DNA from 2 places in the Bradyrhizobium sp. Ken01 genome. Region 2 is predicted to be linked to the other one. Evidence: riboswitches for the same ligand, from Rfam matches in the RefSeq annotation. Region 2 holds a riboswitch; the other holds the start of a gene.

Region 1 (17,754 bases), on a different contig from region 2:
GAGGACAAAATTCCCGTTCATGAAATTGAAAGTGGATCGTCAGTTCGTCGGCGGCTGCGCGAATGGGCCCCTCAAGCGAACGGTGTGCCGCCATATCGTCGATCTAGCCAAAGAGTACAATGTGCGCACCGTCGCCGAAGGTGTGGAGAGCCAGGCTGACCTAATTGCCGTGGCCGAACTCGGCTTCGACCTTGCGCAGGGCCATCTGTTCGGAAAAGCCATGCCACTGAAGCAATTTGCACAGTCATCTTTCAACCCTGCTCCAGCTGGTCTAAAATAGTTGCGAGTGGCTGAGTGCGGCCAAGCGACGCTCACGAGCACCGCCATGCCTACTCGGCACCAGGCATGAGGCTGAGTGCAATTCGGTCTGCAAGGCCAGTGTCGCTCGTCCCGCCGCCACTTCATTTCCCTCCGAAGCTTGTTATACCACAAGCCCGTTTTGGCAAGCCTCCAGCGAGTCCTCCGCGCAGCTAGCGTTGCAGCCATGAGCGAGGCTTGCACAAACCTCCAGTCGGGGTGTGTGACCGGAGGTTTGCCGAGATCCAACGTAGACCTGCGTCCGTTGGCGGTTTTTGCCGTCGCCGGTTGAGGAAGCGTCAGCCTCGCTTGCCCCCGCGCTGACGTGCCAAACAAACCGACGGACGCTTCCAGCGTCAAGTCGCGACTGACTCTCGCAAGAGGGCCCGAGGGCTCGTAGCCTGAAATTGAAGCGACCTGTTGCTGTCGCAGATGCAACATGGTCTCAGACCCGGGACAGCCGAATTGGGCAAATTGCCCAACATTGAGCGCGTCTGCGTTTGGCACGGCATTTGAAAGGGATCGCCCATGGCATCGCTCGCCTAAGGAGTCGGAAGGCATGGCTTACAAGATCGTCGCTTCGCAATGCACCGTTTGTGGCGCATGTGAGTTCGAGTGTCCCAACGCGGCGATCAGTCTGAAGCGCGACATTTACGTTATCGATGCCAAAAAATGTACGGAGTGCGAGGGCCATTGCGACACGCCGCAATGCGCGGTGGTCTGTCCGGTCCCTGACACCTGTGTCCCGTCCAAGACAGGATAGGCAGCCCGCGACCAAAAGGCCTCATCGCTCGATTTCGCGAACGAAGTTGTAGATGTGGGACCTTGAGGAGACCACGACCGCATGGGGCGCATCGAGGTCGATTAACATCGTTATGAGCTTAAGGCGCTGAGCGACTCCGAGGAACCCCTCAAAGGGCTCTGTCGGAGGACACCGTCGAATTTGTCACGAACAAGGACAAGGCCCTCGATGCTCAGTGGCCGCGTTAAGGCCTATCGTCGCTCGCCGCGAGTCGAGGCGAGGCAGACCGGCGTCGAGCGGCCACCGACGCATCGAAGCCGACGCAAAAGTCGCTCAGCACGTGAACACCTAGTGCACCGAGAAGATCATCTTGGCCAACCTCACGGAGCGGTCGACCTCGTGCCTGGTCGCGGGCCCGCCGAACACCAAGGAGCCGACCTGATCATCCGTGCGGTCCTGGAGCAATCCGGCTTTCGAAATTTTTAGGGAGCCTCGTGGGCTGTGACCAAACGGATGCCGGCCGAGGATGATCGCACCTTCCTGACGCGCAGGTTCGAAAAGCTGCTGACGGAAGGTCGCCTCCTCGCGATCACACAGATACCGAAAGCGGCCCGGGTTCGTTCCGGTGGTGGAGCTCAACCGTTACGCGAGCAGGGAGCGAATGCATTTCACAAGCGGAGCCTCCACGGATCAGGGCGTGTTCACCAGGCCGCGAGCAAGACCGTCGTACCCGCCTAGTGCGCTCGTAATCGCTTGGGCAATGTCGCAGCGAGAATCGGTAGGTTGACGCATCGATCCTCGTGCGCATAATTTCAAGCCGTCGCGGTCTCCGGATTTCGTTTGATCCGGAGCTAAGAGGGAAGCCGGTGCAATGCCGGCGCTGCCCCCGCAACTGTAAGCGGCGAGCCGCTGTCCAACGAAGTCACTGAAGCCATGCGGCTTCGGGAAGGCCGGACAGCAGCGACGACCCGTGAGCCAGGAGACCTGCCTCGACAAGATATCGTCCACGGGCGGGGCGTCCCGGTGTGCGCCAAGCAGTTGTCGCTCACGCGATGTTCGCTGTCTGCGTCCGCCATGGCCTTTGCCCCAACATGGGGTCTAAGCTATGTCAATCCTTTCGCTTCCCGTTGCCACACTGGGGACGTCACGCATCGGCCCACGACGCGAACTCAAATTCGCACTCGAGAGCTACTGGGCGGGAAAATCCAGCGAAGCCGAGCTCCTCGAGGCGGGGAGTGGACTTCGTGCCGCTAATTGGGCACGGCAGAAATCCCGCGGTGCGACCGTCATTCCTTCGAATGACTTCTCGCTCTACGACCATGTGCTCGATACCAGCCTAATGGTTGGCGCCATTCCCGACGTTTACGGCTGGAACGAAGGTCCTGTGTCGCTTAAAACCTACTTCACCATGGCGCGTGGCGCTCAAGACGGTGGTCACGCTCAGCATGGGCCCGGCGTAGCCGCACAGGAGATGACGAAGTGGTTCGATACGAACTACCACTACATGGTGCCGGAATTTCACCAGGATCAGATCTTTAAGTATGCCTCTCGGAAGCCGATCGAGGAATATGAGGAGGCAAGAAGCCTCGGTTATCAGACGCGGCCCGTCCTAGTGGGCCCAGTCACTTTCCTGAAGCTCGGCAAAAGCGTAAATCCCGCATTCAATCCGCTGTCGCTGCTTGATCGACTCCTCCCCGTCTATGTCGATGTTCTCCGCGAACTAGCCTCGCGCGGCGCTGAATGGGTTCAGCTCGACGAGCCATGCCTAGTGATGGACGTCGACGAAGCATCTCGGGCCGCTGTCCGCCGGGCCTATGCTCATTTCGCTAAGGCCGTGCCGGCCCTTAAAATCATGGTGGCCACATACTTCGGGGGTGTCGGCGACAATCTTGAAACAGTCTTGGCCTTGCCCGTTGCCGGGGTTCATGTCGACCTGGTTCGTGCACCTGACCAGTTGGACGCGATTGTCGCCAGAGCAGGTAGAGATCTCGTGGTCTCGCTCGGTGTCGTTGATGGTCGCAACGTGTGGCGCTCTAATCTGCCGGCGCTACTCGACCAACTTGCTCCTATGGTCAAAAAACTGGGCAGGGACCGTGTTCAGATTGCCCCCTCCTGCTCGCTGCTTCATGTTCCGACCGACATTGAACTAGAGATCGATCTCGATCCCAATCTGAAGACGTGGTTGGCGTTCTCAGTGCAGAAGATCAAGGAACTTTCGATATTGGGCAAAGCGCTGGCTGGCCATGCTGCCGACGTGACCGATGAACTCACGCTCTCAGAGGATGCATCCGTCACCCGCGAAACATCGCCGAAGATCCACAGTGCGAACGTCGCCGGACGAATGGCCGCGATCGACGATAGCATGCGTCGCCGTCGCAGTGCGTTCACCCAGCGCGCCGACGTCCAGCGCGTCGCCTTCGCATTGCCGATGTTTCCAACCACAACCATCGGATCCTTTCCGCAAACGGCGGACGTCCGCAATGCGCGTGCAGCTCATGCGCGGGGAGCGCTGAATGACACGCAGTACGAGCAGCTTCTGAAAGCGGAGACAGCCCATACCGTGCATTGGCAGGAAGATATCGGCCTGGACGTGCTCGTACACGGTGAGTTCGAGCGCAATGACATGGTTCAATACTTTGGCGAGCAGCTGTTGGGTTTCGCATTCACCAAGCACGGCTGGGTTCAGTCTTATGGCTCGCGGTGCGTTCGTCCTCCTATCCTGTTTGGAGATGTCTCCCGCCCGAAGCCCATGACCGTTAAATGGTGGCGACATGCGCAGTCTCTGACCAAAAAACCCGTCAAGGCTATGCTGACCGGACCGGTGACGATCCTGAACTGGTCGTTTGTCCGTGACGACATCCCGCGGAGCGAGACATGCCGACAGATCGCTCTCGCGATCCGAGACGAGGTCATCGACCTTGAGGCGGCTGGAGCGACCATGATCCAGATCGACGAGGCTGCGTTGCGGGAGGGATTGCCACTGCGCAAATCGCAGTGGAAGGACTATCTAGATTGGGCAGTGGACAGTTTCCGTGTTTGCTCCTCCGCTGTCGCTGACGGAACTCAGATCCATACGCACATGTGCTATTCCGAGTTCAACGAAATCATCGATGCGATCGCAGCAATGGATGCCGACGTCATTTCAATCGAGGCGTCGCGCTCCAAAATGGAATTGCTCGACGCTTTCAAGAGCTACAAATATCCTAATGAAATCGGGCCGGGCGTCTATGACATTCATTCACCGCGCATTCCCGCAGCAGCCGAGATCAAGCAGCTGATTGTGTTGGCGCGGCAGCGGGTTTCCGATCGGCAGCTCTGGATCAATCCCGACTGCGGACTGAAAACTCGAAGATGGGAGGAGGTGCGTCCCGCGCTCGTCAATATGGTGGCCGCCGCACGCGAGTTGCGGGCCGAGGCATGATCGTACGGAGCGTGTCGCCAACCTATCTGTGAATAAGATGAACGCGCTTTGGGAGCTCGCGATAACCTTGCGAGCTTCCAAAGTTTCCAGCGCCTACGAATGCCGGTTTGCCCCGGCGGAGGCGATCGCATACAGCGGCGACAAGCTCGAATCCGGCGGACGACCGCATGCCGGCCATACCGATTAGGTGACATATTCCCAGTCACTTGCGCTCGACGCGAACCACGATCCTATCGCTTCATTTATCCATCCCATGGATGCGTCCCATCACAACAATCTATTTTACCGCCCTTGCGGAATTTCATACCTAATTTGCGCCTTCGCGCGGTCTTCGGGAAGATTTGCTGGTATTCGGCGGTGCCAAAATACTGGCGCGTGACGGCAAACTGACGGTTGAGTTTCAGGGCTCGGCAGTCAAACCGCCTGCGCGATGGATCCCAGCTCCGTCAAGGCGCTGCCCGTGCCAACCGGACAGCTGGCAAGTGGTGAGCAAGTCCTGAAGTTTACGACAGGAGCGGAAGGCAAGCGGCTCGCTAACTTGTGCAGAGCGATATCCGCTTCTTGTTGTTTGACGGCGAGTGCCCTCGTCGTAAGTCGATCGCCGGTAGTCCTCCCTACCGACGAAAGCTGGAACGATGCGGAAAGCAGCGTCGCTCCCGCGTGACTTTCGCCCGGCCTCGCATTGAGGCCGGGCGGCTTTTTATGTGCCTGCTTATCAGTGACAGCAGGGGATCATTCATTTTGGCGTCATTGCGGGACCCCGGGTTCTTGGAGCGCATCTGTTGCTGTTCGGCAGGGCATGAGGCCGGTGCTGCTAAGGCTATCTGTCTATTGAAGGCTTTGGTGTCGTGTTGGTGCGCGTCGGCAGTATCGGATATTCGATCTTAGGCAGCCGACCGGTCAGCGAATTCAGAAATGAGATAATGTCGTTTTCCTCTCTATCGCTAAGCTTGGTGCCGAGCTGGATTTCACTCATCAGGGCAACAGCTTGCTTCAGGCTCCAAACCTGTCCCGAATGAAAGTAAGGGGCTCGCAACGCGACGTTTCGCAATGGCGCCGCGCGGAAGACATATTCGTCGCCGACCGCCCTGGTGACCGCAAACCGGCCCTTATCGGCGTCCGGAAGCACGCTTGCGTCCGGCTTTTTCATCACGCCGAACGGGAAGTAGGCCTGTCCACCGAGATTGATACCATTGTGGCAAGAGGAACATCCCTTCGCCATAAACAGTGCCAACCCTGACTTCTGCTGATCATCGAGGGCATGTGTATTGCCCTCCAGATACTGATCGAATGGAGCCGCAGGTGTAATGAGAGTCGCTTCAAAAGCCTCGATCGCCTTCGCAAAATTTTCAAAGGTGACCGGCCTCGCTTCGTTCGGAAAAGCGTTCTTGAACAAGACGACATAGCCGGGCATTGAGTTCAAGATACCGAGCACATGATCTGGAGTCGCATTCATTTCGGCACTCGCCTGCACCGGGCCGGTGGCCTGCGCCTTGAGGTCCGCGGCGCGTCCGTCCCAAAATTGCGCCGCATTGAACACTGCGTTGTAGACAGTTGGGGCCCGGCGCAGGCCGACCTTCCAGCCGTGACCAACGGAGGTCGGACCGGCATCGACTCCGCCGGTGCCGAGATTGTGGCACGTATTGCAGCTAATGACCCCGCTCGCCGATAGCCGCGGATCGAAGAACAGCATCTTGCCAAGCTCCACCTTTCCATGCGTCACCGGATTGTTTTTTACCGCAGGAATGACCGAGGGGATTGGATGGAAGATCTGCTTGGCGTTTCTCATCAGATCATCGTCGGCGTTAGCTCCTGACGACATCAGCAGCCCAATAGCTAAAATAGATGCTTCAGCGACAACCCGAAGCTCCGGGATCGACATGTTCATACACCGCCTCATTAGTTCTGATTGTTAGAAAAGGAAACAGTCGAAAGCGATGCCACGCGCTCCTCGAGGGTCCGGCGCAGCATGCAGCGGATCCTCTGAAGCGAGGCTGCATCAAAAATGTACGACTCTGAGGAGCTCGCCGCCGGCGTTCACGCACGGGCTTGAGGGGCTTATGTGATTCGCGAGTTCGCTTTGAGCTTAGATCGCGGCCTTTCTGTTGGTCGATCAGACTAGCGCCTCAACGTTCGGCGTGAAGGTCGATCTGACAACAACAAGTGTGCCGCAAGCAGTAAGCTGTCCGGTGGCCGCATCGGTGCTCCATCGAGCGATTGGGTGGCCAATACGCTCCCGCAAAGTTGATGTATCCGTCTTGCACCGCTGGCCGCGCTCAGCGCTCACGGTGTGGTTGGACAATTAGCAACTGCGATGCCAGTTGCGTCCGAGATGCAAGTTGCTGATTTAGTTGTAGAACGGGTCCGGAGGAACAAACAAAGGCGGATGTCTTGGTTTGATCACTACATTCAGTGTCACAGATGCTACAAGGCGCCAGGCCCGGCTAGAGGTGATCGCAGATGCTTGTGGTGAAGTTCGCTTGCCAGCTTGCCGGCCGCACGCGGGAACGGCGGTAACAAGACCTACGCAGCTGGCCGAGACACTGAGCCGAGGCGCCCGGCGGTGCGCATCGTTCACGATTTCGCCGAGCCCTGCCGACTGAAGCCTCTCCGACTCATATCCGGGCCGCTCTGGCGCGCCGCCGCCGCGAAGCCCGGCTCGTTCGTAAAGGACGAGCCTCCGAACCGAACATGGCTTGTTTCAATTCCACCTGAGGTTCGCTGGCATGGCAATTGCCGTGCTCAAGTCTGAAAGGCGCGGCTGCCCAGAGTGTGACCCCGTGATCCGGCGGGTGTTGGTTGGATTACCTAGTCGGCCCACTCACGGGCTGCTGCTAGCTTTTGAAATCCTGCGCGGTGAGGGCAGAATAAGCTGAACTTCTGCAGGAGCAACCGCTACTTCGTGCTCTTGCGTTGAAAGACGCCGATACAAGAGGACACGCTGGGAGGAGATCGTGACATCATGTCCGCAGATGGCCCAAGTCCTGAGATCTATCGGCGGCTTAGCGAGGAAGGACGTGATTGAGCACTTGTCCATGGCTGGTTCAAGTTGGATACGGTATCCGTGATGGCTTCGATTGACGATCGCTTGAATGAGATCAGATCCGTACGGAATGACATTTGGCGTTGTCGCAGAAGGCTTCAAAGCGAGCTAGATGATCTCCAGCGTAAGATGCTCGAAGAGCGTCTGCTTGAGCGGCAGTCTGCCTTTGAACGGCTCGTCTCGGCCACGTTTCCTTTTACATTGAGATTGTGAAGCAAAATTTTGGGACCTGTGCCGCGGGAGCATTCCGCGTTAAATAGCGTCCGCTCACAGAGCGCCTGCGCCTGGGTCAGGAATGTAGCGCCCCGGCGCCGCGGGCCGTCGCGCCTCTCATGGCCGCCGCCGACCTGAAAAGCTCGGCCCATAGCCTTGGTTCACCGACGTGCTGCCCGCTGCGCACCGACATTGAAATCGTTCCGGCCCCATCCAAGGGCACTGCGTCGCCTCGCTTCTGCGACACCGCAGTCACCTGAGTAACGTTGATCCGGCAGAGCGATCGAAGGAGCTTGAATCGCCCGTAGCGTCAGATTGTACAGAGCAGGGAACGATTTTTCAGATCAGGTGCAGTCGAATGATAAGACCCGCTCTCGCTTTTGTACTATGTTCCGCTCTCGAGTGGATCGGGCTAGGCATGGGGGCGGTTGCGGAAACAAGGCGGTACGCGTGCACGATCACTGCCGCCGATCGAGAGCCGGCCGGAGTTCGGAATGAGCGGATTATTCTCACCGTTCAATATGGCTGCCGGATCGAAGGTGGTCTCTTGACCGACGCGGGGATCACAGCAGTGTCGGTCAGCGAGTGGGCTGCTGACAAAGGGACATACTTGGCCTCCATGGAATTTCACCACGCGCTGGAGGGAGTTGCACTTGGGCAACTCTCCGAGGCGACCGACTTCTCTAGCATGGAAGGCGAGCAAGGCATTGGGGTCGCAACTTCCGGCACGACAGTTTTCACATTCGCATCTGGTTCATTGGCCGACCTTTCAGGGAAGACTCTTAAATTCACGACAAAACCCACCGGCCTACGTAGCTTCGAGTTGGAGTTCACAGACTGGCCAGAATCTCTTCTATGGAAGTGACGCGTGTCTTACGCTGAATTCCGCAGGCGCGTGCACACGAATACTGTCCATACTCTTAAGCACACACATATGTGGTCCCCGGCCGATATATGCCGTCCCCCAAGACGAGCACACCCGCAACAGGTTAAGCCAAGACTCCGAAGGCACTCGAGCGCGTAGAGCGTTCAAATTGACCTTCACGCGGTCCGATCAGCAGCTCTTTTGGCCGCCGATCCGCATATGGGACGATCTGGCCTCGCATGGCAGCGCCTGCGCGACGCGGAAGCTATCAACACGGAACAAACGCAGCCCGATCATGAGCACGAGGAAGAAGTTGCCCGCCAACCGCCTCCCGAACGCGGACGAGTACCAACTCAAGGCAGCCCTCATTGTACACTGAAGCGGTTGATGGCGGAGCGGGAGATCACTCAGACCGAAGCCGCGAAGCTCGTCGGCGTGAAGCAGCCCAACATCTCCAAGCTGCTTCAAGGGCAGTTCAAGTTGGTTTCCGTGGAGAAGCTGCTGCGCATGCTGGCGGCGTTCGATCAGGACGTCGAAATAAAGATAAAGCCACATCGGAAGCGTGGCGAAGGGGGCCGGATCACGTTTATTCGGGCCTAAGAGCTGCCGAAATGGAGGGTTCATGACACCTAACCCGACGGCGGCAAAAGGGCCCATGAACTCACCCTGCAGTGCCCAATCTGCAATCGAGATTCGGTTGACTGAATCCTTCGCCCCCGCTGTTCTCGCCGAGGCCCGCCAGCGTTTCCAGGAACAACTGGGCGAAGGACGCGAGGTCGCCCGAGAGACCGAAGCGCTTCAGCAGGAGCGCGAGAAGCTCAAAAGGGAAGATTAACGGGTCTAACGCTAGGTCGTGAACCGACGCGGCGGCTTAGTGCAGCAGCCAACTCGTCCCTACAGAAGCGAAAGGCGCGCGAGGCAGAGCGATCGATTCGGAGGAGATGATCTCCGCTTGCATGACGGGCATCTTCCATCCAGAGGGCAGACATCGTTAGAGCGGGATCCCGGCTGGAGTCTTCGCCAGCCCAAGTACCGAATCCCGTGACATGGCGTCCAATGCGGATTTCGAGGACAATCGGCACTGACACGGAGAATCAATTTAGCTGAGCGCGGTCAAGCCAAAGACGAGGTTCAGGATGGCCCCAGGCGTAGTGATGCCGAACCTAGAAGGCGATGATGGTTGGCAGAAGGTACCAAGTGGAATCATTCCAACCAGTCCAACGGACATGCGGATCAAAGCGGAAAGCGCGACGATGGCAGCGATGAGTCCGATCCCGAACTGCCGGTGCTCGGTGATGTTCAAGATGAGCGATTGGGCGATACTTTCTTCGTCCCTCCCTCGAGCTTCAATGCGGCAAGTAACCGATCTGTGGCGGCGTCGATTTTCGAAGTGGAGCCGTTCATATTCCTCGCGAAGCGCGGCATCGACGAACAGGGTCCGTCACGGAAGCCGAAGCTGATCATCTTGAAGAACGCCGGCGCCGACCCCTGGGCTTTCGGGATCCCTCACGCCCGATGGCCGGTTCTAACGTGAACTTCTCCTCCATCTCATTCAGGACGCAAAATGACTGAAACAACCGCGAGAAAGGCGACAGCAGCAATTGATCCGGTCCGGACACGTCCTCCCTGTGGGTCGTCCGCATAGATTCCACCCTGGATTTTCGTGTCGATGCTGGTCCCGTAAGCCCAGCACGAAATATAAACGCTCAGAATGGCAACCTGGATAATCTCAGGATTTGCATTCGACAGCGCCGTGATGGGTATGTCCTTGAGCGCAAGTCCCATGAACCCAAGCGCTGTTACCGCCGGAACAGTGGTGATGCACCAATTTACGAACGTTGCAATGCGTGAAATCCGCACCTGAGCACTTCGGTCCGAGGTCTTGGCCCTTTTTACCATAAATTACCTGGGCAAGAAAAATACCGTTCAAGTGGACCATCGGCGCGCTGTTCTGCAAAAAGGCTGGCGGAGCGCGTTAGCAAAACTGGTTTCAATGGCGATTGATACACCACGCAACGGAGGTAAGCGTAAGGAATTTCGATCCTGTCCTGGAACGAGAAAGGATAAATCGACCAGTGGTCCGCATTCGACCTGCCTTATCTCGACTGCCGACACTTGCGAAGCTGCCGGCCTTTCCGTGAATTCGCTCAAACTGTCTGACGCGTCAGAATCCGATGTTCCCCTTTGTCGAACTACGCCGAACGCAAAAGCTGCAGATTGTTTGATGCGGAAGCGCCCTGTGTCGTAGCCGGCAAGTTCAAATCCGGGCAAGCCCAGGGTGACCGTTTGCGGAGTTTAAGCTACCGCGCTGCTTGGGAATTGATCAGCTTACGTGCTCTCCACGGCGTCAGCTGTTCGCCCCTCCGAGCGCGCCTCTCCGCAGTATCAAATAAAAGAACGTCGGAGCGAGAGACCATGCGGAAATGGGAGAGGACTGCTGCTGGGCAACTGAGTTCTTGTGGAGACATCTGCAGCAGGTGGTGGAGCGCTCGATGCGATTCTTGCTGGGGGTGGGATCGCGAGCACGATGGGCACATCTAACCGCGCTGAAATCCGCTTCGAACGGATGGTGTTTGCGATCGTTGGATCGGCGCGTACGAAGCAAGGCTGCGCATTGGAGTGACGTCGGCGCGGCCAGACTCCAGCCACGCCGCTGGTGCAGAGCGTATCCGATTGTTTTGTTTCAGACAGGGCGTTGCGGCTACGCTTGTTGGTGGCAGACAGGGTCAGGTTTATAACAATCCGCATCCGGCAGCTATCTAGCTCTATAAACGTTGCTTTTTTTATTCAACCGGCGCTGGCACACTCGTTGCAGACCCCTGCGCAGGAGGCGGCTGTTAGTCCTTTGCATCCCATGCACAGGGACATGCCCCGTGATCGCACGCGAGTGAATAAAGAAGCCGATATGACCAACCGCTGGAGAGCAGGCATGACTTCACCGAGAAGCGTCTTGGTCATCGATAGACAGCGTCACACATGACGCTCCTAACCGCTCAGCCGAGATGAGCTACATGATCGTGAACGACCGCTGCGGCATGAACGTCGCGAAGTTGCGATCGGTAGGACCGCCCACGCAGATTGCACGCTTACCTGAACGCCGGATCGGAAATCCGTCGGTCGACCGCAAAAGCGTCGCTTCTTGTTGAGACCACAATCGAAAAGGAAACCTGTATGAGCCGAGCACCTACCCAAAGCGTTGCAGAGATCAAGGCGCGCAACAAGCAGCTAATCGATGAGGTGTTGACGGTCTACCCCGAGAAGACCGCCAAAAGGCGCGCCAAGCATCTCAGTGTTCACGAGGCGGGGAAGTCGGATTGTGGCGTCAAGTCGAATATCAAGTCCATTCCCGGCGTGATGACCATCCGCGGCTGCGCCTATGCGGGCTCCAAGGGCGTGGTCTGGGGACCCATCAAGGACATGATCCACATCAGCCACGGTCCGGTCGGCTGCGGTCAGTACTCGTGGGGCTCGCGGCGCAACTACTACGTCGGGACGACCGGCATCGACACGTTCGTGACACTGCAGTTCACCTCCGATTTTCAGGAGAAGGACATCGTGTTCGGCGGCGATAAAAAGGTCACGAAACTCATCGATGAGCTCCAGGAGCTATTTCCTCTCAACAGGGGCATCACCATTCAGTCCGAATGTCCGATTGGCTTGATCGGTGACGATATCGAGGCGGTCTCCCGAGAAAAGTCGAAGGAATATGGCGGCAAAACCATTGTGCCTGTGCGGTGCGAGGGCTTCCGTGGCGTGTCGCAATCGCTCGGCCATCACATCGCGAACGACGCCGTTCGGGATTGGATCTTTGACAAGAGCGCCCCAGAGACCAGCCCTAAATTTGAACCGACGCCATATGATGTTGCGATCATCGGCGACTACAACATCGGCGGCGACGCATGGTCGTCACGAATCCTGCTGGAAGAAATGGGCCTACGCGTAATCGCCCAGTGGTCCGGGGATGGATCTCTCGCTGAATTGGAGGCGACGCCGAAGGCAAAGCTCAACATACTGCATTGCTATCGCTCGATGAACTACATCTCACGGCACATGGAGGAAAAATTCGGGATTCCCTGGTGCGAGTACAACTTCTTCGGTCCTTCCAAAATCGCGGAGTCGCTGCGAAAAATTGCAAGCTTCTTCGATGACAAGATCAAGCAAGGCGCCGAACGCGTCATCGCGAAATATCAACCGCTTGTCGATGCTGTGACCGCGAAATACCGGCCGCGGCTTGAAGGAAAGACGGTAATGCTGTTCGTCGGCGGCTTACGTCCTCGCCACGTCATCGGCGCCTATGAGGACCTCGGCATGGATGTTGTCGGCACGGGCTATGAGTTCGGGCATAACGATGACTACCAACGCACCGCCCAGCACTACGTCAAAGATGGCACGCTGATCTACGACGATGTCACCGGCTACGAATTCGAGCGCTTCGTCGAAAAGATCCGGCCAGACCTGGTCGGCTCCGGTATCAAGGAAAAATACGTCTTCCAAAAAATGGGCGTGCCGTTCCGCCAAATGCATTCCTGGGACTACTCGGGTCCTTACCACGGCTATGACGGCTTCGCGATCTTCGCCCGCGACATGGACATGGCGATTAACTCCCCGATCTGGGGGAAGACCACCGCGCCTTGGAAGGACGCTCCGCAGCCGAGCCTCATGGCAGCGGAATAGGAAGGCCGACCCCGGGCCGTTTCTTTCCGCAGAGGAGGGGAAGGGCAGGAGAACGAACGCAAGAACCCAAAGAGTGCCATGATGACACAGAACGCCGAACACATACTCGACCACTCTGAGCTTTTCCGGGGAGACGAATACCAGCAGATGCTGGCCAAGAAGAAGGCGCTATTTGAGAATCCGCATGATCCCGCCGACGTCGATCGCATCAAAGAATGGTCCAAGACATCCGAGTACCGCGAGAAGAACTTCGCCCGCGAGGCGCTAACCGTTAATCCGGCGAAGGCTTGCCAGCCGCTGGGTGCGGTGTTCGCCGCCCTCGGGTTCGAGCGCACACTGCCGTTCGTCCACGGCTCACAGGGCTGCGTCGCGTATTATCGCAGCCATCTGTCACGGCACTTCAAGGAGCCGACCTCGTGCGTCTCCTCGTCCATGACGGAAGACGCGGCCGTGTTCGGCGGGCTTAACAATCTTACCGATGGGCTTGCCAACAGCTATAACATGTACAAGCCGAAGATGATCGCGGTCGCCACGACCTGCATGGCGGAAGTCATCGGCGACGATCTCAATGCCTTCATCAAAACATCAAAGGAAAAAGGTTCAGTCCCAGCGGACTACGACGTACCATTCGCTCACACTCCTGCGTTCGTCGGCAGCCACGTTACTGGCTACGACAACACGCTCAAGGGCATCCTCGAGCATTTCTGGGATGGCAAAGCCGGCACGGCCCCAAAACTCGAGCGCAAAGCGAACAACACGATCAACTTCATCGGTGGCTTCGACGGCTACACTGTCGGGAATGTCCGTGAGATAAAGCGTATCTTCGAGCTGATGGGCATCGGCTACACCATCCTCGCGGATAACAGTGACGTCTTCGATACCCCCACGGACGGCGAGTTCCGCATGTATGATGGGGGCACTACATTAAAGGATGCCGCGAACGCCGTCCACGCCAAGGCAACCATTTCCATGCAGCAATATTGCACGGAGAAGACGTTGTCCTTCATCAAAGGGCACGATCAGGAGGTCGTCGCTTTCAATCACCCGCTGGGCATCAGCGCCACGGACGATTTCCTGATGACACTGTCGCGTATCACCAACAAGGCAATTCCAAATGCGCTGGAGCAGGAGCGCGGGCGTCTGGTAGACGCAATGGCTGATTCCAGCGCGCATGTTCACGGCAAGAAGTTCGCGATCTACGGCGATCCAGACCTCTGCTATGGTTTGGCCGCATTCCTGCTGGAGCTCGGCGCTGAGCCGACCCACGTGCTGTCGACGAACGCGAGTAAGGCGTGGGAGCTGAAGATGCAGGCGCTGTTCGCGAGCTCGCCCTTCGGTAAAAACTGCCGCGCCTTCCCAGGCAAGGATCTCTGGCACATGCGATCGCTCCTGTTCACAGAGCCGGTCGATTTCCTGATCGGTAACACCTACGGCAAGTATCTCGAGCGTGACACCGGAACGCCGCTAATCCGCATCGGCTTTCCCATCTTCGATCGCCATCATCACCATCGTTATCCAGTGTGGGGCTATCAGGGGAGCATGAATGTGCTGGTCAAGATTCTCGACAAGATCTTTGATGAGATCGATCGAAAGACCAGCTCGGTTGGCAAGACAGACTACAGCTTCGACATCATACGCTAAGGCGAGCTCCCCGCCTCATCGTCCGCAGAAACAGCGGCGCTGCGGCGGGGATCACAGGTTCTCCGCCGGTCATCCTTGTGGTCTGCGGTGTGTTAACATCCCCGAGAGAGACACCATGACTTCGCTTCTCACGACCATACAGGACGTCTTTAACGAACCGGGCTGCGCCAGGAACGCGAGCAAGTCGAAGGTCGAGCGTAAGAATGGTTGCACCAAGCAGCTCAAGCCGGGCGGCGCCGCCGGCGGATGTGCCTTCGATGGCGCCAAAGTCGCGCTGCAGCCCTTCACCGATGTCGCCCATCTTGTGCATGGTCCAATCGCCTGTGAGGGCAATTCCTGGGACAATCGTGGTTCGGTCTCGTCCGGCTCCGATCTGTGGCGCAGAAGCTTCACCACAGATATGAGCGAGACCGATATCGTCTTCGGCGGCGAGAAGCGGCTGTACAGGGCAGTGAAGGAGATCACAGAGAAATACAACCCGCAGGCCATCTTCGTCTACCAGACATGCGTGCCCGCAATGATCGGTGACGACATCGATATGGTCTGCAAGGCGGCCTCCGCCAAATTCGGCAAGCCGGTCATTCCCATCAATTCACCGGGATTTGTCGGGTCGAAGAACCTTGGTAACAAGCTTGCTGGCGAAGCACTGCTGGAGCACGTCATCGGTACCGGAGAGCCGGATTACACGACATCGTATGATATCAACATCATCGGTGAATACAATCTGTCCGGCGAGCTTTGGCAGATCAAGCCCCTGCTCGATGAGCTCGGAATCCGGATCCTGTCCTGCATCTCGGGGGACGGCAAGTATCGCGAGGTCGCTTATTCGCACCGGGCCAAAGCCGCGATGATGGTTTGCTCAAGGGCAATGATCAACGTCGCACGCAAGATGAGGCAGCGCTACGGCATCCCGTTTTTTGAAGGCTCCTTCTACGGTATTGAGGATACCAGCGATTCACTCCGCCAGATCGCGCGCATGCTGATCGAAAGTGGCGCGCCGGCTGAGCTGATGGAACGCACGCAAGCCCTGATCGCACGCGAAGAGACCAAGGCCTGGGCTGCGATTGAACGTTTCAAGCCGCGCTTTGCCGGCAAGAGGGTTGTTCTCATCACCGGCGGTGTGAAATCCTGGTCGATGGTGGCCGCTTTGCAGGAGGCCGGGCTCGAGATGGTCGGCACGTCCGTGAAGAAATCCACCAAGAAGGACAAGGAACGTATCAAGGAATTAATGGGCCAGCACGCCCATATGATCGAGGACATGTCCCCTCGCGAGATCTATAAGATGCTCAAGGACGCAAAAGCCGACATCATGCTCTCCGGCGGCAAGTCGCAATTCGTCGCACTAAAGGCGGCGATGCCATGGCTCGATATCAACCAGGAGCGCTGCCACGCCTATATGGGCTATGTCGGCATTATCAAGCTCATGGAGGAGATCGAGAAAGCGCTCTACAATCCGATATGGGATCAGCTCCGCCAAGCCGCGCCATGGGATGAGTTCGACCGGAAGCGTCAGGCAAGGACGGTTGCGCAGATGCATGCGCAAACCGCTGATCCAATTCGGGACGTGAGCAAGAACGGCGTCAATGCGATAAGTTTCTCCAATCAAAGTGAGGCCAGCAATTGTGAAAGCGCGATTGCGGCGCATGGCCCGAACCTCGACGAGCCCGCCAAGCCGTGCACCAATTCCAGCGGACTGTGCGTTGCTTGTAAGGACATTCGTTCCGATCTCCAGCCCCCGGCACTGCAGGCGGCGGAGTAGGGGAACGACATGGCGATCGTCACTACCTCGAAGAAAGCCTGTTCGGTCAATCCGCTCAAGATGAGCCAGCCGATCGGCGGCTCATTTGCCTTCATGGGCCTGCGCGGCGCCATGCCGCTTTTGCACGGCCCGCAAGGTTGCACCTCCTTCGGGCTGACACTCTTCGTGCGCCATTTCAACGAACCTGTGCCGATGCAGACCACTGCCATGAGCGAAGTTGCCACCGTGCTCGGCGGCCACGAGAACCTCGAACAGGCGATCCTCAACATCTACAATCGCGTCGAGCCCGAGATCATCGGCATCAATTCGACTGGCGTCACCGAGACCAACGGCGATGACGTCGAAGCCTTCATCCGGTTGATCCGACAGAAGCATCCGCAGCTCGAAAAGCTCCCCCTTGTCTACGTCTCGACCCCGGATTTCAAGGATGCCTTTCAGGATGGCTGGGGCAAGACAGTGGCGCGGATGATCGAGGTGCTTGTGGCTCCCGTCGACGCAGCGAGACCGCGCGATGCCTCCCGCGTTAACGTGCTACCTGGTTGCCACCTCACGCCCGGCGACCTCGACGAGCTTCGCACGATCATTGAGGATTTTGGGCTCAAGCCCTCCTTCCTGCCGGATCTTGCCGGTTCGCTGGACGGCCACATCCCCGACGAATTCACGCCGACCACGATCGGCGGCATTGCGGTGGACGAGATCGCGACCATGGGGCAGGCGGCCTGGACGATCGCGATCGGCGCGCAAATGCGCCGTGCGGCCGAGACCATGCAGGCGCAGACAGGCACGCCTTTCCGTCTGTTCGAGCGGCTCTGCGGTCTTATTCCAAACGACGAATTCATCGCGTTCCTGAGCCAGATCAGCGGCCGGTCGGTGCCCTCGAAATATCGCCGGCAGCGTGGACAGCTGGCAGACGCCATGCTGGATGCCCATTTCCATATCGGCGCCCGCAAGCTCGCGATCGGCGCCGAGCCGGACTTGTTATTCGATCTCTCCAGCTTCCTCCACGAGATGGGGGCGCAGGTAACGGCTGCGGTGACGACGACGAACTCACCGGTGCTCCAGCGGGTCAGGAGCGAGGACGTCCTGATCGGCGATCTGG
Region 2 (14,486 bases):
CGGCTAGGTTTGTCGAAGATCGGCACCGGGGCCGCAACGCTCGTCGTGCATTCCGGCACGATCCGCGCGGCGCTGTGCATCGCGCTGGATCTGACGCCACAGGCGGCCCTGCGCTTTGTGATCGATCCGCTGTCGCTGACGCGGATCGACCGGCTCGCGACCGGCTGGCGCGTCGTCTGCGTCAATCAACCGATGATTTGATCAGGCGGGACGATCAGGCACATTGGCCTGCGCAAAGGTCGCCATGCCGTTGTGGAGGGCGCAGGCCGACCGCACCAGCGGCAGCGCGATGGCCGCGCCCGACCCTTCGCCGAGCCTGAGATCGAGGCTGATCAGCGGCTGCACGTTCAGCGCGCGAAGCACCAGCCGATGTCCCTGCTCCGCCGACTGGTGCGAAGCCAGCAGGAACGGCTGGCACGACGGGTTGAGCCGCGCCGCCGCCAGCGCCGCGACCGACACGATGAAGCCGTCGATCAACACGGGGATGCAGCGCTGCGCTGCTGCGATGATTGCACCGCAGATGGCCGCGATCTCGAGGCCGCCGACGGCGCACAGGATCTTTTCGGGCGAAGCGCCTGCAATGCCATGGCGCGCGATCGCAGCGTCGATCACCCGCGCCTTGTGCGCACGGCCAGCCGCGTCGATGCCGGTGCCGCTGCCCGCGATCTCCTCCGCGCTCACGCCGAGCAAGCCGGCCGCGATCGCCGCCGAAGTCGTGGTGTTGCCGATGCCCATTTCGCCGAAGATCAAAAGATCGGGCTGGCCGGCCTGCGCGCGGGTCACTGCACGTCGGCCGGCTTCGAACGCAAATGCCAGCTCCGTGGGGGTGAGCGCAGCTTCGACGCTGAAATCGCGCGTGCCGTTGCGCGGCTTGTCGGTCACGATTCCAGCCATCTCCTCCTGCGCCAGCGTGCCGGCGTCGATAACCTGAAGGCTGGAGCCTAGCTCACGCGCGAGCACCGAGATCGCGGCACCGCCGGAGGCGAAATTCGCCAGCATCGCGATGGTCACTTCTTGCGGATAGGCCGAGACGCCCTGCGCGACGATGCCGTGATCGCCGGCGAAGATGATGATCGGCACCCGCGCCGCGCGCGGCTGATCGGTTGCTTGCAGGCCCGCAAGCTCGATCGCGAGCTGCTCGAGCCGGCCGAGCGCGCCGGTCGGTTTCGTCAGTTGCGCCTGCCGCGCCACCGCCGCCTCGCGGTGGACTGCGGAGATATCGGGGCATTGTTGGGTGACCCATTCGGGGAGCATGCTGCCTCGCTTGCCTCACGGCCTGCGCTTGAGGATGTAACTGTCCATGATCCAGCCATGCCGCTCGCGCGCCTCTTGCCGCACGGCGACGATACGCGAGCCGATCTCGGCCAGCGCGCCGGACATGATAATCTGATCGGGCATGCCGAGATAGGCCCCCCACCAGATGTGCAGGCCGGCCGGATCAAGCGACTGGAACGCCGTGCCGCCGTCGAGCATCACCACCACGGTATCGACACCTGCCGGCCAGCCACCATCGCGCAAGCGGCGTCCGGTCGTGACGAGAAAAGGCTCGCCGATGTCATTGAGCGGCAGCGCATGCGCCGCGCACAGCGCCTGGATCGAGGTGATGCCGGGAACGGCCTCGATCTTTGGCGAGGGATTGAGCCGCCGCGCAATGCGCAGCGAGGAATCATAAAGCGAGGGATCGCCCCAGATCAGCAGCGCGACCTTGCCCTCGCCTTCGAGATGATCTGCGATCGTCTCCGACCAGGTTGCGGCGACGGCATCGTGCCAATCGTCCACGCCCTTGCGATAGTCCGCTTCAGCGGCGTCGCGGACGGGCAGATCGAACTCGGCAATGCGCGTCTTGTCGCTGGTGAGCACATCCGCGCAGATCGCCTGCCTGAGATCGGCGAGGTCGGATTTGGCAGTCCCCTTGCGCGGGATCAGGACGAGATCGGCCGCGTTGATGGCGGTAATCGCGGCGCGCGTGAGCTGCTCGGGATCGCCGCAACCGATGCCTATCAGGGAGAGCGTGAGCATCGTAGCTGCGAAGGGCGGCCATCACGGCCGCCCATTCGCGTGTCTCTAGGCCGCGTTGTGCAAACGCGGAGTGACGAGGCCGGCTGCGGTGACGCCGCGCAGCGACTTCGCCAGCGCCAGCACGCCGAGATCGGCGAGCGGCTCGATCACGATGACGAGCGCATAGGACGCTGCGAAGGTCGCGATGTTGGCGAGGTTAGTCGCGCCGAAGCCCGATCCATAAATCGCCCAGAACGCCACCCAGGCGATGACACCCGCCTGATAGGTCGTCGAAAGCGCCAGCGCCTGGCGGTACTTCAGATCGACATAGGCCGCGTTGCGCGAAATGATCCGCGTGGCGATCGCCTGGATCCCGAACAGCGGCACCAGCAGCGTGGTGACGTTCATGCCATATTGCGGCAAGTCGGGCGGCTCGAAGAAGATGCCCTGGAACAGCAGGCCGAACGCGAGGCCGAAGGCCGCAGGCGCAGCTCCAAACAGCAGGAACAAGGTCGAGCCGAGGATGAAGTGCACTTCGGAGACGCCGACCGGGAAGTGCGGCAGGATCTCAAAGAAGATAAACACGAGTCCCGTGGTGGCGAGCGTGCGCGCCGCGAACGAAATGATGCCCTGCTCGCGCACGGTCTCGACCGCGAGCTTCAAGGCAACACCGCCGACGGCGATGCCGGTTGCGTAACTCAGCACGAGCTTGGCGTCCGAGACTAGTCCGGGTTCGATATGCATGGCTCAGATCCTTCTTGCCGTCACACCCGACGGCCTTGGCCTCAAAACGTGCACGGCCGGTCTCCTGGCTCGCGGTTCACTGGGAGTCTCCGGCCTTCCCGAGCCTTGCGGCCCAGTGGCTGATCGAAGTCCCTCACCGCTTACAGTCGCGGGGGCGGCTGGGGTTTTGGGCGCCGCAACTGGGTCCGCCCATCCCCATTCCCGATTATGCTCCGGCGCTTTGCGCCGCGTCGAGCACCATGCGTCTCCTGTGTGCCCCTTTCGCCAGCCGGGCGTCAAGGGGCGAAGGGCTGCCGAGAGCGTCATGACGGATAATCCCCGGCCAGCGCGCCGAACAGGATGACGGCCGCCGTGGAGGCCGCCCCGCCCCGCGCAAGCTGCTCGGCAAGTTCAGAAATGGTGGTGCGGACCAGCCGCTCATCGGGACGGCCGAGCGATTCGGCAAACAACGCCGGCGTGGTTGGGGCGAGGCCATGCTCGATCAATTTCGCGACAAGCGCCGGAAACGTCCGGCGGCCCATATAGACTACGGTCGTCGCCTCCGGATCGGCCAGCGCCGCCCAATTGAGGTCTGGCGGCAGCTCGCCGGTGACGTCCGCGCCGGTAATGAACTGCACCCGGCGCGAGGTATGGCGCCGGGTCAGGGGAATCCCCGCCTGAGCCGCAGCGACGCAGGCCGTGGTGACACCGGGAATGATCTCGTAGCGGATGCCCGCTTCCCGCAGCGTCTCGAGCTCCTCCTCGAGTCGGCCGAAGATGCCGGCATCGCCCGACTTCAATCGCACCACGCGCGCGCCTGTCACGGCATAGTCGACCAGCAGCCGGTTGACATGGTGCTGCTTGGTCGAGGGGCGTCCCGCCCGCTTTCCCACCGCGACGAGATTGGCACCGGGCCGGGCCAGATCGAGGATCGCGCCTGAAGCAAGATCGTCATAGAGCACGACGTCGGCCTCGCGCAGGCGCGCGGCACCCTTGAGCGTGAGGAGCTCTGGATCGCCGGGGCCGGCGGAGACGAAGGAAACAAAACCGCTCACCGATCCTCCGCGATCAGATGGAAGAACGTGCCGGTGGCTTGTCCCCGCCGCGAGCCGGTCTCGGCGATGACCGCGCCTGTCGCGTCGTGCACGACCGCCAGCGGCGTGTCGGGTTGCGCCAGGATCGTCGAATAGTGGAATTCGTGGCCACGCAGGCGTGCGCCGGCCTGATGACCCGGCATCGGCGTGGCAAGCTCGGCCAGACGATAGCCCAGATGCATGCGGCGTTTGGCAAAGCTCGTCTCCAGGCCGAGCAGGCCGGTCATCTCGTGGCTGATGCCCTCGGCGTCGGTCAAAGCGGTGCCCAGCACCATATAGCCTCCGCACTCACCGTGCACCGGGCGCGTTTCGGCGAAGGCGCGCAATCCGCTGCGGAAGCGCGCATTGGCCGCGATCTTGCCGGCGTGCAGCTCTGGATAGCCGCCAGGCAGCCAGCACACATCCGCGCCCGCATCGGGGCCTTCGTCAGCCAGCGGCGAGAATGTCGAGATCTCTGCGCCCGCCGCGCGCCACGCTTCCAGCATATGCGGATAGACGAAGGAGAATGCAGCGTCACGGGCGAGCGCAATGCGCTGGCCGGGCGGCGTTACGTTCACGCCGCTTGCGGCAGGTTGCGGCGACCAGGTGGCAGCCGAACGCAGCACTGCGTCGAGATCGACATGCTCGGCGACGAAGCGCGCGGCCTCGTCGATCAGCTTGCCGATTTCCGCCTGCTCCTCAGCCTGGACCAGCCCGAGATGCCGCTTCGGCAGACTGATCTCGGCATGGCGCGGCAGCGCGCCGAACACGGCGATGCCGGCATCCAGCAGCGCACGCCGCACGAGGGCTTCATGGCGCGGGCTGGCAACGCGATTGAGCACGACGCCGGCAAGGCGCACACCGGGACGGTAGTCACGAAGGCCCGCGGCGATCGCCGCCGCCGTTTGCGCCTGTCCCGAGGGATCGATCACCAGCAGCACCGGCCAGTCCAGCATCTCCGCGATGTCGGCGGTCGCCCCGGTGCCGCAGACGCCACGCGCGGCGACGCCGTCGAACAGGCCCATCGAGCCTTCGGCCAGCACGACATCGGCGTCAGTGCCGCGACTGACGAGATGCGAGATCGTCCCGCGATCCATCGCCCAGCTGTCGACGTTGACCGAGGCGCGTCCGGTCGCGGCTGCATGAAACGCGGGATCTATGTAATCGGGGCCGCTCTTGAAGCACTGCACCCGCAATCCGCTGTTGCGCCAGGCGCGGGCAAGGGCCAGCGTCAGCGTGGTCTTGCCGACACCGGAGGCCGGCGCGGAGATGACGAGCCCTGCCGCCATCACGACGCCTCCGGAAAGCGCGGCTCGGCGCCCACCGGGCGATAGCGGCGGTCATAGTCGGCGGCATAGAGACGGCTCTCGGAAAAATCCGCAGCGCCGAGCGTCCTTCCGACCAGGATGAGCGCGGTGCGCTCCATCTCGCCGCCGACAGCAGCATCGAGCGTTGCGAGCGTGGCGCGGACGATGCGCTGGTCGGGCCAGCTCGCGCGCCAGACTATCGCGACCGGGCAGTCCGCGCCGTAATGCGGCGTCAGCTCGGCCACGACCTTGTCGAGCAGATGGATCGACAGATGGATGGCGAGCACCGCGCCGGTGGCGGCGAAGGCGGCGAGCTTTTCGCCTTCGGGCATCGCGCTGGCGCGGCCCGGCGTGCGCGTCAGCACCACCGTCTGGGCAAGGCCGGGCAGCGTCAGTTCGGCCTCCAGCGCAGCCGCGGCGGCCGAGAAGGAAGGTACGCCAGGCGTGACCGTGTAGGGGATGTCGAGCACGCGCAGGCGGCGGAGCTGTTCGCCCATCGCCGACCAGATCGAGAGATCGCCCGAATGCAGCCGCGCGACGTCCTGGCCGCCGGCATGGGCGGCGGCGATCTCCGCGATGATCTCGTCGAGCGACAGCGGCGCGGTGTTGACGATGCGCGCGCCGGGCGGGCAATGCGCCAAGACGCCTTCGGGGACAAGCGAGCCGGCATAGAGACAGACCGGACAGGCGGCGATGAGGTCGCGGCCGCGCAATGTCAGCAAGTCAGGGGCACCCGGCCCGGCGCCGATGAAATGCACCGTCATGCGCCGTCTCCTTCCGCGATTGCCGCGGTCGCGGTGCGGTCCTGAGAGACCACCCGCGTCGCGATCAATCGCGCACGAGGTCCGACTGCCGCGAGAGCCGCCGCTTCGGCGACTGATCCCGTCCCGAACTTTTCCGCGATGAGCTTTGACTGCGTCGGCGTCTCGATGCCGGCCAGCATTTCGGCGGCAATCCCCTTGATCGGCACGCCGCATTCGCGCGCAAGCTGCTTCAGTGCCTCCGCGTCGGCCTTGTCGCTCACCGTCGCGATAGCGGCGAGGCCTTCGGAACCGCCGGCCGCCAGCAGCGCCTCACGCAGCGACGCCAGCGTGACGTCCCGCTTGAATCCGAGCCCGGCGACCTTCATCGGACCGCACTCCATTGCACCACCGGCCGCGCCGCCTCCCATGACCGGTAGCGGCCGAGCGGAGCGGCGTGTGCAATCTCAACCCGCATCAAGTCGCCGCCGTGGCGCTGGTGCAGCTCACCCAGCAGCGCTTCCGTCTCCAACGTTACTGAATGCGCGACCAGCCGCGTACCGGGCGAGAGCCGCGACCAGATGGCGTCGAACATCGCGATGTCGAGCCCGCCGCCGATGAAAACGGCGTCAGGCCCGTCCAGCGCAGCAAGGGCCTCAGGCGCCTTTCCCGTGATGACTGTGATTCGATGCGCCAATCCGAACGCCGCCGCATTGTTGCGGATGCTCGCAACGCGATCCTCGCGCGCTTCGATGGCGATCGCCGTCCCGCCGCACAGCGCCCACTCAACCGAGATCGAACCGGAGCCGGCGCCGATGTCCCACAGCCGTTCACCGGGATGCGGCGCCAGCGCCGAGAGCGCCAGCGCGCGGACCGGCCGCTTGGTGATCTGACCATCATGGACGAAGAGATCGTCCGATAGTCCCGAACTGCGGGGAAGGCCCTGTGCCCCTCTCGCCTGCACGGCCACCGTGACTAGGCTCCCGGCAAGATCGCCTGCGAAGCTGTCGGCGCGATGCGCGTCGATACTTTCGCGCGGCCCGCCAAGCGCAGCGAGTGTCCAGAATGCCGAGGCACCCCATCCGCGCGCCGTCAGCCATTTCGCAAGATCACCGGCCGCCTTCGCGTCGCGCACGAGGCAAATGATGCGTGCACCTTGCGCCAGATGCGGCACGAGACGCTCGAATGGCGCGGCGTGCAGGCCAAGGCACGCCACGGACTCAAGGCGCCAGCCCAAGCGCGCGGCTGCGAGCGAAAACGTTGACGGCGCGGAATGCGCAATCCACTCGCCCGCGTCCAGCTTTTCGGCGAGGCTCGCGCCAGCGCCGAACCAGAACGGGTCGCCGGAGGCGAGCACGACCGTTGGCACGCCGCGGCGGCTCAGCACGATCTCTGCATCGAACGGCACCGGCCATGGACGGCCGCGCCCGGTCGCGCCGGCTAGTGCAAGATGCCGTTCACCGCCAAAGACAGTTTCGGCATCATCAAGCGCCTTTCGGCTTGCTTCCGACAGGCCGGCGAGGCCATCTTCGCCGATACCGATGATGGTCAGCCAGGGATCAGCCATGACGCGCGCCCTCATTCTGGGCGGAACGGCCGACGCGAGCCTGCTCGCGGCTGAGATCGCGCGTGCCGGCATTAACGCCGTGTATTCTTATGGCGGCCGCACCCGCGCGCCCGCCGGTCAGCCGTTGCCGACGCGGATCGGCGGTTTTGGCGGCGTGAGCGGTCTTGTCGATTACATTGGTCGGGAAGGCATCACGCATGCGATCGACGCGACCCATCCCTTTGCCGCAGAGATGAGCCGCAATGCGGTTGCGGCATGCGCGGAGACCGGCACGCCGCTGATCGCTCTCGAACGTGCGCCCTGGACCAAAGCGCCCGGCGACAATTGGGTCGAAATACCTGATGTCAACGCCGCGGTCGCCGCACTGCCCGAGGCGCCGGCGAATGTGTTCCTCGCCATCGGCCGTCAGCACATCGCACCGTTCGCGACCAGGCCGCAGCACGCCTACACGCTGAGATTCGTCGATCCGCCCGATGCGCCCCTGCCCTTCACCGCGGACGTCATCGTGTCGCGTGGGCCGTTCACGCTCGAGGGCGAGCTGGAGATGCTGCGCGCGCGAGGCATCATCCGGATCGTCGCCCGCAATTCGGGTGGCGACGGCGCGCGCGCCAAGATCGACGCTGCGCGGGTACTCGGCCTGCCGGTGATCATGATCGGACGACCGCAACTGCCGGAACGATTGCGGGTCGAGAGCGTGGCCGAGATCATGCAGTGGCTCGGTCATCGCACCTGCCTCGGCGCATAGACCCAGCGGCCGACGCGGCGTGTCTGCGAGTTGCCGACGATCACCAGCGTGCGCATGTCGGCCATTTCAGGCGTCGCTTCCTTCAGCCTGACGGTCTCGATCTTTTCATCGGCGGCGCTGATCGCGCGCGCGAAGATCACGAGGCGCTCGCCGCAGCCGGCCTCGTTCAGCACCGCAAGCGCGCGGCCAAATCCTTCCGGCCGGCTCGCCGAGCGCGGGTTGTACATCGCAATCGCAAAGTCGGCTTCCGCGGCGAGCCGCAGGCGCTTCTCGATCACCGCCCACGGCTTGAGATTGTCGGAGAGATTGATCGCACAGAAATCATGGCCGAGCGGCGCGCCGGCGCGCGCGGCCGCCGCCAGCATGGCGGTGACGCCGGGCAGCACACGGATCGGCAACTCCTGCCATTGCGGCGCCTGTTCGAGCGCCTCGAACACGGCGGAGGCCATCGCGAAGACGCCGGGATCTCCGGAGGACACGATGACGACTTGTCCGCCTTCGGCCGCGAGCCGCAAGGCCTCGCTCGCGCGCTGCAGCTCTTCGCGATTGTCGGAGGGATGCAGCTTGAGTCCCGACCGCGGCGGCACGCGCGCGACATAGGGCGCGTAGCCCAGAATGTCGGTCGCGGCGGCAAGCGCGGCGGAGACTTCGGGCGTCACCAGCGCATCGCTGCCCGGTCCGAGGCCTGCGATGGTCAGCGTGCCCGTCATTCGGGGGCGTCCGGATGCCGGCCCTTGCCGTGCACGAGCACGATCGCGAAGTAGGGGCAATCGGCGGCATCGATCTCGGCGAGCCGCACCACGCGCTCGCCCGGCATGGTGCCGCGCTCGACCAACCAGGCGTCGTCCAGCCGTCCGGCGGACGCGAGCGCGCGGCGCACCTTTGCGAGATTGCGCCCGGTCTTCATGATCACGAGCGCATCGGAATCGCGCATGCGTCGTTCGAGCTCGTCCTCGGCGAGCGTGCCCATGAGCACCGTCGTCACGTCATCACCGAGCGCGATCGGCTGTCCCACGCCGTTCCAGCAGCCGACCATGCCGGGAATGCCGGCGATCACCTCGATCTCGACGCGGCCCTGCAGGCGCGTGTGCAGATGCATGAAGGAGCCGTAGAAGTAAGGATCGCCTTCGCAGAGCACGACGACGTCGACCGCGCGCGCCAGCCGCGCCAGACGTTCCGCCCATTCGTCGTAGAAGCCGGCAAGCAGCTGGACATATTCAGACGTGTCGAAGGCGATCTCTATGGTGACCGGATACTCCATGGGATATTCGGTCACGTCGGCCGCCAACATGCCCTCGACGATGCGACGCGCCTGGCCGGGCCGGCCCTTCTTGCGGAAATACGCGACATGCCTTGCGCCGCGCACCGTGCGATCGGCGCGCACGCTCATCATATCGGGGTCACCGGGGCCGAGTCCGCAGCAGATGATGCGTCCCATCGCTATTCGCTCCGGCTCGCCAGCGCGTTCACGGCGGCGACCGTGATGGCGGAACCGCCGAGGCGGCCCTCGACCGTGAGCGCGGCGACCTTCGGATCGGCCATCAGCGCAGCCTTGGATTCGGCCGCGCCGACAAAGCCGACCGGACAGCCGATGATGGCCGCGGGCCGCGGGCAGTTCCGGTCCTCCAGCATGTTGAGGAGATGAAACAACGCGGTCGGCGCGTTGCCGATCGCCACGATGGCGCCGTCGAGATGCGGGCGCCACAGCTCCAGGGCCGCAGCCGAACGGGTGTTGCGCATGGACTGCGCGAGCGCGGGGACGGTCTCGTCGCCCAATGTGCAGATGACTGCGTTGGCCGCAGGAAGCCGCGCGCGCGTAATTCCTTCGGAGACCATGCGCGCGTCGCACAGGATCGGTGCGCCCTTCTGCAAGGCCGCGCGCGCAGCAACCGCCATGCCTGATGTGAAGCGGATATACGCTTCGAGGCCGACCATGCCGGCGGCATGGATCATCCGCACCACCACCTGCTCCTCATCCGGCGTGAAGCGCGCAAGATCGGCTTCGGCCCGGATGGTCGCAAAGGATTGCCGATAGATCGCCGCGCCGTCGGTCTCGTAAATGTACGGCATCAGTGCCCTCCCATCAGGATGGAGGGATCTCTGACGATGTCGTCGCGGTTCAACCCCCGCAGGATGGGCTCATCGCGCGTCGACCCCGCACGCACGAGGTCGAAGCCGGCGCTGGTCGCAACCAGAGTGATGGCGGCGGGACCGGAATGGGCGCAGCCCTTGGCACAGCCGGAGACGTGGAGCCGTGCGGCCGCGCCGATGTTCGGCGCCAGGGCCGCGGCAAGGCCGCGGGTATCGGAATGCGCCTCGCGACAGCGTGGCGCACCGCTACAGGCGATGACGCGCAGCGCAGGGTCGTAGGCCTCGGTGATAAGACCGGTCGCGCTCGGCATCGCGCGCTTGCCCTCGCTCAAAACCATCCGCCACGGCGTCACGCGCAGCGCATGTCCGCAACCGGCGAACTGGTTGAACGTTGCATGCGCCATCTGTCCGAAGGCGACGCCAACCATCGCACCTTGCGCATAGAGGCCGGGACGCGCCGCGGCCATAATCGGCGCCGGCTCGGCCTCGCTGCGCAATTCCGCGGGCAAAATTGCACCAGTGGCAAGATGCGCCGCCATCCGCCCTCGCCCCCCTCTGGCGCCTCCCGAGGTCACGAACCAGTCGGCGAATGCGAGCGCGGTGGTCACGGCCTCGCCGCGCGCGACGGAGCGGCCGAGTTTGCCGCCATCCGCCCGCACCAGCAGTCCGCCGGACTGATCGCGCTCGATCCGCACGTCGGCGGAATCGCCCGCAAGCACGCGTGAGGTGCCGTCATCGATGGCGAATCCGAACTTGGTTGGAAGTTCGAGCGCGCTATCGGCGAGCGCCTCCTCGAGTTCGGCGGCGAGCGATTGGGTCGCGTCCCCGCTACGCCAGAACGGCGTCACGAGGATGTTGCGACGGGATTCGGTGTCAGCGTCGGGGTCCAGCAGCGCCAGTTGCGAAAGGCCGTCGAGCAGCAGCCTGTGGCTGGTCTCGTTGACGCCCCTGATCTGGAGATTGGCCCGGCTGGTCACGTCGATCAGGCCGTTGCCATGACGTTCGGCGAGATGGGCCAGTCCGGAGATCTGGGCCGCGTCGAGCCGTCCGCCGAACGGGCGCACGCGGACCACGAGCCCGTCGCCCGATTGCATCGGGCGCAGCGCGCCGGGACACCAGCCCTTGACCACGGAAGCGCTCATGACGCCTCCCGCAGCGCAGCGGCAATCGAATTGCGGCGCGTACGCCAGAGCGAGGCTTCATGCAGGCGCGTGAAACACGTCTCCATCGCCGCCAGTGCCGCAGGATTCTCGCGGGCCATGAAGGCGCGGACGTCGTCATCGCCGAGCGTCGCATCGTAATAGAGGTCGAACAGATGCGGCGGCACGGCGCCGGCCAGATGCGCGAAGGCGGCCATGTGCTCGAGCGTTGCAGTGATCTCGGCCGCCCCGCGAAATCCGTGGCGCATCATGCCCGCGATCCAGGCCGGATTGGCCGCGCGCGCGCGTACCACCCGCGAGATTTCCTCGGTCAGCGTACGCGCATGCGGCTGCTCGGGGCGCGTCGCATCGAGATGATAGAGCGATGGTCCTGTCGCACCGAGATGGGCTGCGGCGGCCGCAATGCCGGCCTCATGCGCGGCATAGTCGGCCGCGAGCAGAAGATCGGTTTCCGGCAGATCCTGCACGTGCACAAAAGCATCGGCCGATGCGAGCCGCTTCTCGATCCCGGCACGATCGAGCCTGATCTCGCCGTCGGCCGAGAACGCCCATGACGAGGCCGAGAGCCACGCTTCGCCGGCGGCTTCGCGCGTTTCGGGCGTGAAGGCGTCCGGGATTGCCGAGAGGCCGATGCCGTATTGTCCGGGACGCGGCGCGAACACGCGCGATGTGCGGTGGCGATATGGATTTTCGTCGCCCTCGTCTTCGCGGGCCGACAGCGCCTCGGCTGCCGCCTCGAACAATTGCGCAAGGCCCGAGAAGATGTCGCGAAACAGGCCCGAGACACGCAGCGTGACGTCGATGCGGGCCCGGCCAAGCTCGGCAGGCGCGATGATGTCGTAGCCGGTCACACGGCCGGAAGCGTGATCCCAGCGCGGCGCAAGACCAGCCAGATGCAGCGCCATGGCAAACTCTTCGCCTGCGGTGCGCATCGTCGCCGAGCCCCAGAGGTCGACGACGAGGCCCTTTGGCCAGTCGCCGTGATCCTGCAGATGACGGCGGAGCAATTCTTCCGCGAGCTTGATGCCTTGCGCATGCGCCGATGGTGTCGGCACCGCGCGCGGATCGACGGCAAAGAGATTGCGTCCCGTAGGCAGCACGTCCTGGCGGCCGCGATAGGGTGAGCCTGACGGCCCCGGCGCCACGCGCTGTCCTGCAAGCGCGGCCCGCAAGGCGTCGCGTTCCGCGTCGCCGCAGGGGCCGCGGCCGAACACGTGGAGGCCGTCGCCGAACTGACTTTCCTTGAGATCGCAGACGAAGCGATCGATCCGCGGGATCGCTTCGGCCGGCGCGGCCGCTGCATCGAGGCCAAGATCGTCTTCGAGGCCCGCCGCACGTGCCTCGTCACGGATCGCGGCGATCAGACGCTGGCGGCGGCCGGGATCGAGGCCATCGGCCGTCGAGTACTCGTCGAGGAGCTGTTCGAGCCTGCGCAGCCCGTCCGGCACCGCTGATGCCGCGAGCGGCGGCGGCAGATGGCCGACCGTGACGGCACCCAGGCGCCGCTTGGCCTGCGCGGCCTCGCCGGGATCGTTGACGATAAAGGGATAGATGATCGGCAGATCGCCAATCAGGGCTTCCGGCCAGCACGCCTGCGACAGCGCCACGGATTTTCCGGGCAGCCATTCCAGCGTGCCGTGCGCGCCCATGTGCACGACGGCATCACAGCCCTGCGCTCGGAGCCAGAGATAGAACGCGACATAGGCATGGCGCGGCGTGCGGGCGAGATCGTGATAGTCGGCATCGCGCGTGGTCGCATCGCCACGCTCCGGCTGAACCGCGATGATCGACCGGCCGCATTGAATCGCGGCGAAATGGAACGCGCCGTCGCGACAACCCGGATCCTTCTCCGGCGCGCCCCAGGCTTGCGCGAGATCATCCTGCAAGACTTGCGGAAGGCGCGACAGCGCCGCACGGTAATCGGCAACGCTCCAGCTCAGGGTCTGCTTGAGCAGCGTCTCGCCAAGTCCATGGACAGGCGCAATATCGAAGCCGGTCTCCGCGAGGTCGGACACCAGGGCCTCGACCGAGGCTAGCGCATCGAGACCCACCGCGTGCGCGATCTGATGCGGGCGGCCCGGATAGTTGGAGAGCACGAGTGCCATGCGCTTGTCGGCGGCCGGCTTCTCGGCAAGGCGACGCCAGGCCGCAACGCGCGCGGCGACGGCCTTCACGCGCTCCCCGTCGGGCCTGTGTGCCAGATGCGAAAATTGCAAATCGGGATCGCGCATCGCTGCCGATTTGAAGCTCACCACGCCCGCAAACAGGCGGCCGTCGACCTCGGGCAGCACCACATGCATCGCGAGGTCGCCGGGCGAGAGGCCGCGGAGAGAACTCGCCCAGTCCTCGCGGCGTGCCGTGGAGAGCGCGACCTGGAATACCGGGCAGGATGCGGCGTCGAACGGCGTCGTGCCGTCGTCGCCCATCGCCGAGAATGCCGTCGCATTGACGATCGCGGCCGGAGGATTTTGCGCCAGATACTCGCGCAACCAATCCGCAACCCCCGCGGCTTTCAGCGAGGTGACGAACACACCATGCGCGTCGAACCCCTTCTCGCGCAATGCGGCGATCAGGGCATCGACCGGGCCAGTGTCGGCCGCGGTGAGATAGGAGCGATAGAAGGCCACGAGCGCTCGCGGCCTGCCCTCACCCAACGCCGGCGCGGCAATGACACCGCGCGCCGGATCGTAAAAGCCCATCTCAGGAACGGTCGTCTCCCCGATCACGGGGCCGGCATAGAGGCCCGAGGCCAGTGCAAGCTGCGCGATCGCGGCTTGCGATGCGACGGGGCCGCCGGTGTCGCAGAGCACCTTGAGCCGTCGCAGGGTCGAGACCGGCAGGGTCGAATATTCATCCAGCCGCGCGTCGTCGCGGCCGTCGGCCGGCAACACGGCCAGCACGATGCCGCGCTCCTTCGCCAGTTGCTGCAGGGCCGCGAGCCCATACGACCAATAGGATTCCCCGCCGATCAGACGCACGAGGATGCCGCGCGCCTGCGCCAGAGTGCGCTCGATATAGGTGTCGACCGAGAGCGGGTGACGGAGTTCGGCGAGATTGACCAGCCGTAGCGATGGCAGGCTGT

Evidence for each region. Region 2 has a riboswitch for cobalamin ahead of AC0L3S_RS01270 (energy-coupling factor ABC transporter permease). Riboswitches for the same ligand answer to the same signal wherever they lie in the genome.
Region 1: it holds a riboswitch for cobalamin, as region 2 does, so the genes downstream of both, metE (5-methyltetrahydropteroyltriglutamate--homocysteine S-methyltransferase) here and AC0L3S_RS01270 (energy-coupling factor ABC transporter permease) in region 2, are expected to answer to the same signal.

What each region holds. Positions count from the first base shown of each region.
Region 1 covers NZ_JBVVPC010000016.1:11,584-29,337, reverse strand. Annotated here, with positions in the region: gene AC0L3S_RS17325 (EAL domain-containing response regulator) at 1-280, shown strand, start outside; gene AC0L3S_RS17320 (4Fe-4S binding protein) at 857-1,060, shown strand; gene AC0L3S_RS17315 (hypothetical protein) at 1,388-1,678, opposite strand; cobalamin riboswitch at 1,846-2,045, shown strand; gene metE (5-methyltetrahydropteroyltriglutamate--homocysteine S-methyltransferase) at 2,145-4,460, shown strand; gene AC0L3S_RS17305 (cytochrome-c peroxidase) at 5,281-6,348, opposite strand; gene AC0L3S_RS17300 (hypothetical protein) at 8,135-8,581, shown strand; gene AC0L3S_RS17295 (helix-turn-helix domain-containing protein) at 8,783-9,181, shown strand; gene AC0L3S_RS17290 (hypothetical protein) at 9,279-9,416, shown strand; gene AC0L3S_RS17285 (hypothetical protein) at 9,762-10,115, shown strand; gene AC0L3S_RS17280 (hypothetical protein) at 10,130-10,441, opposite strand; gene nifD (nitrogenase molybdenum-iron protein alpha chain) at 11,753-13,255, shown strand; gene nifK (nitrogenase molybdenum-iron protein subunit beta) at 13,337-14,896, shown strand; gene nifE (nitrogenase iron-molybdenum cofactor biosynthesis protein NifE) at 15,012-16,655, shown strand; gene nifN (nitrogenase iron-molybdenum cofactor biosynthesis protein NifN) at 16,665-17,754, shown strand, end outside.
Region 2 covers NZ_JBVVPC010000001.1:265,997-280,482, reverse strand. Annotated here, with positions in the region: gene AC0L3S_RS01285 (histidine phosphatase family protein) at 1-201, shown strand, start outside; gene cobT (nicotinate-nucleotide--dimethylbenzimidazole phosphoribosyltransferase) at 202-1,254, opposite strand; gene cobF (precorrin-6A synthase (deacetylating)) at 1,270-2,019, opposite strand; gene AC0L3S_RS01270 (energy-coupling factor ABC transporter permease) at 2,065-2,742, opposite strand; cobalamin riboswitch at 2,780-2,999, opposite strand; gene cobA (uroporphyrinogen-III C-methyltransferase) at 3,045-3,776, opposite strand; gene AC0L3S_RS01260 (cobyrinate a,c-diamide synthase) at 3,773-5,083, opposite strand; gene cobM (precorrin-4 C(11)-methyltransferase) at 5,083-5,865, opposite strand; gene AC0L3S_RS01250 (cobalamin biosynthesis protein) at 5,862-6,230, opposite strand; gene cbiT (precorrin-6Y C5,15-methyltransferase (decarboxylating) subunit CbiT) at 6,227-7,408, opposite strand; gene AC0L3S_RS01240 (cobalt-precorrin-6A reductase) at 7,407-8,153, shown strand; gene cobJ (precorrin-3B C(17)-methyltransferase) at 8,129-8,863, opposite strand; gene AC0L3S_RS01230 (precorrin-2 C(20)-methyltransferase) at 8,860-9,591, opposite strand; gene AC0L3S_RS01225 (precorrin-8X methylmutase) at 9,594-10,223, opposite strand; gene cobG (precorrin-3B synthase) at 10,223-11,386, opposite strand; gene cobN (cobaltochelatase subunit CobN) at 11,383-14,486, opposite strand, start outside.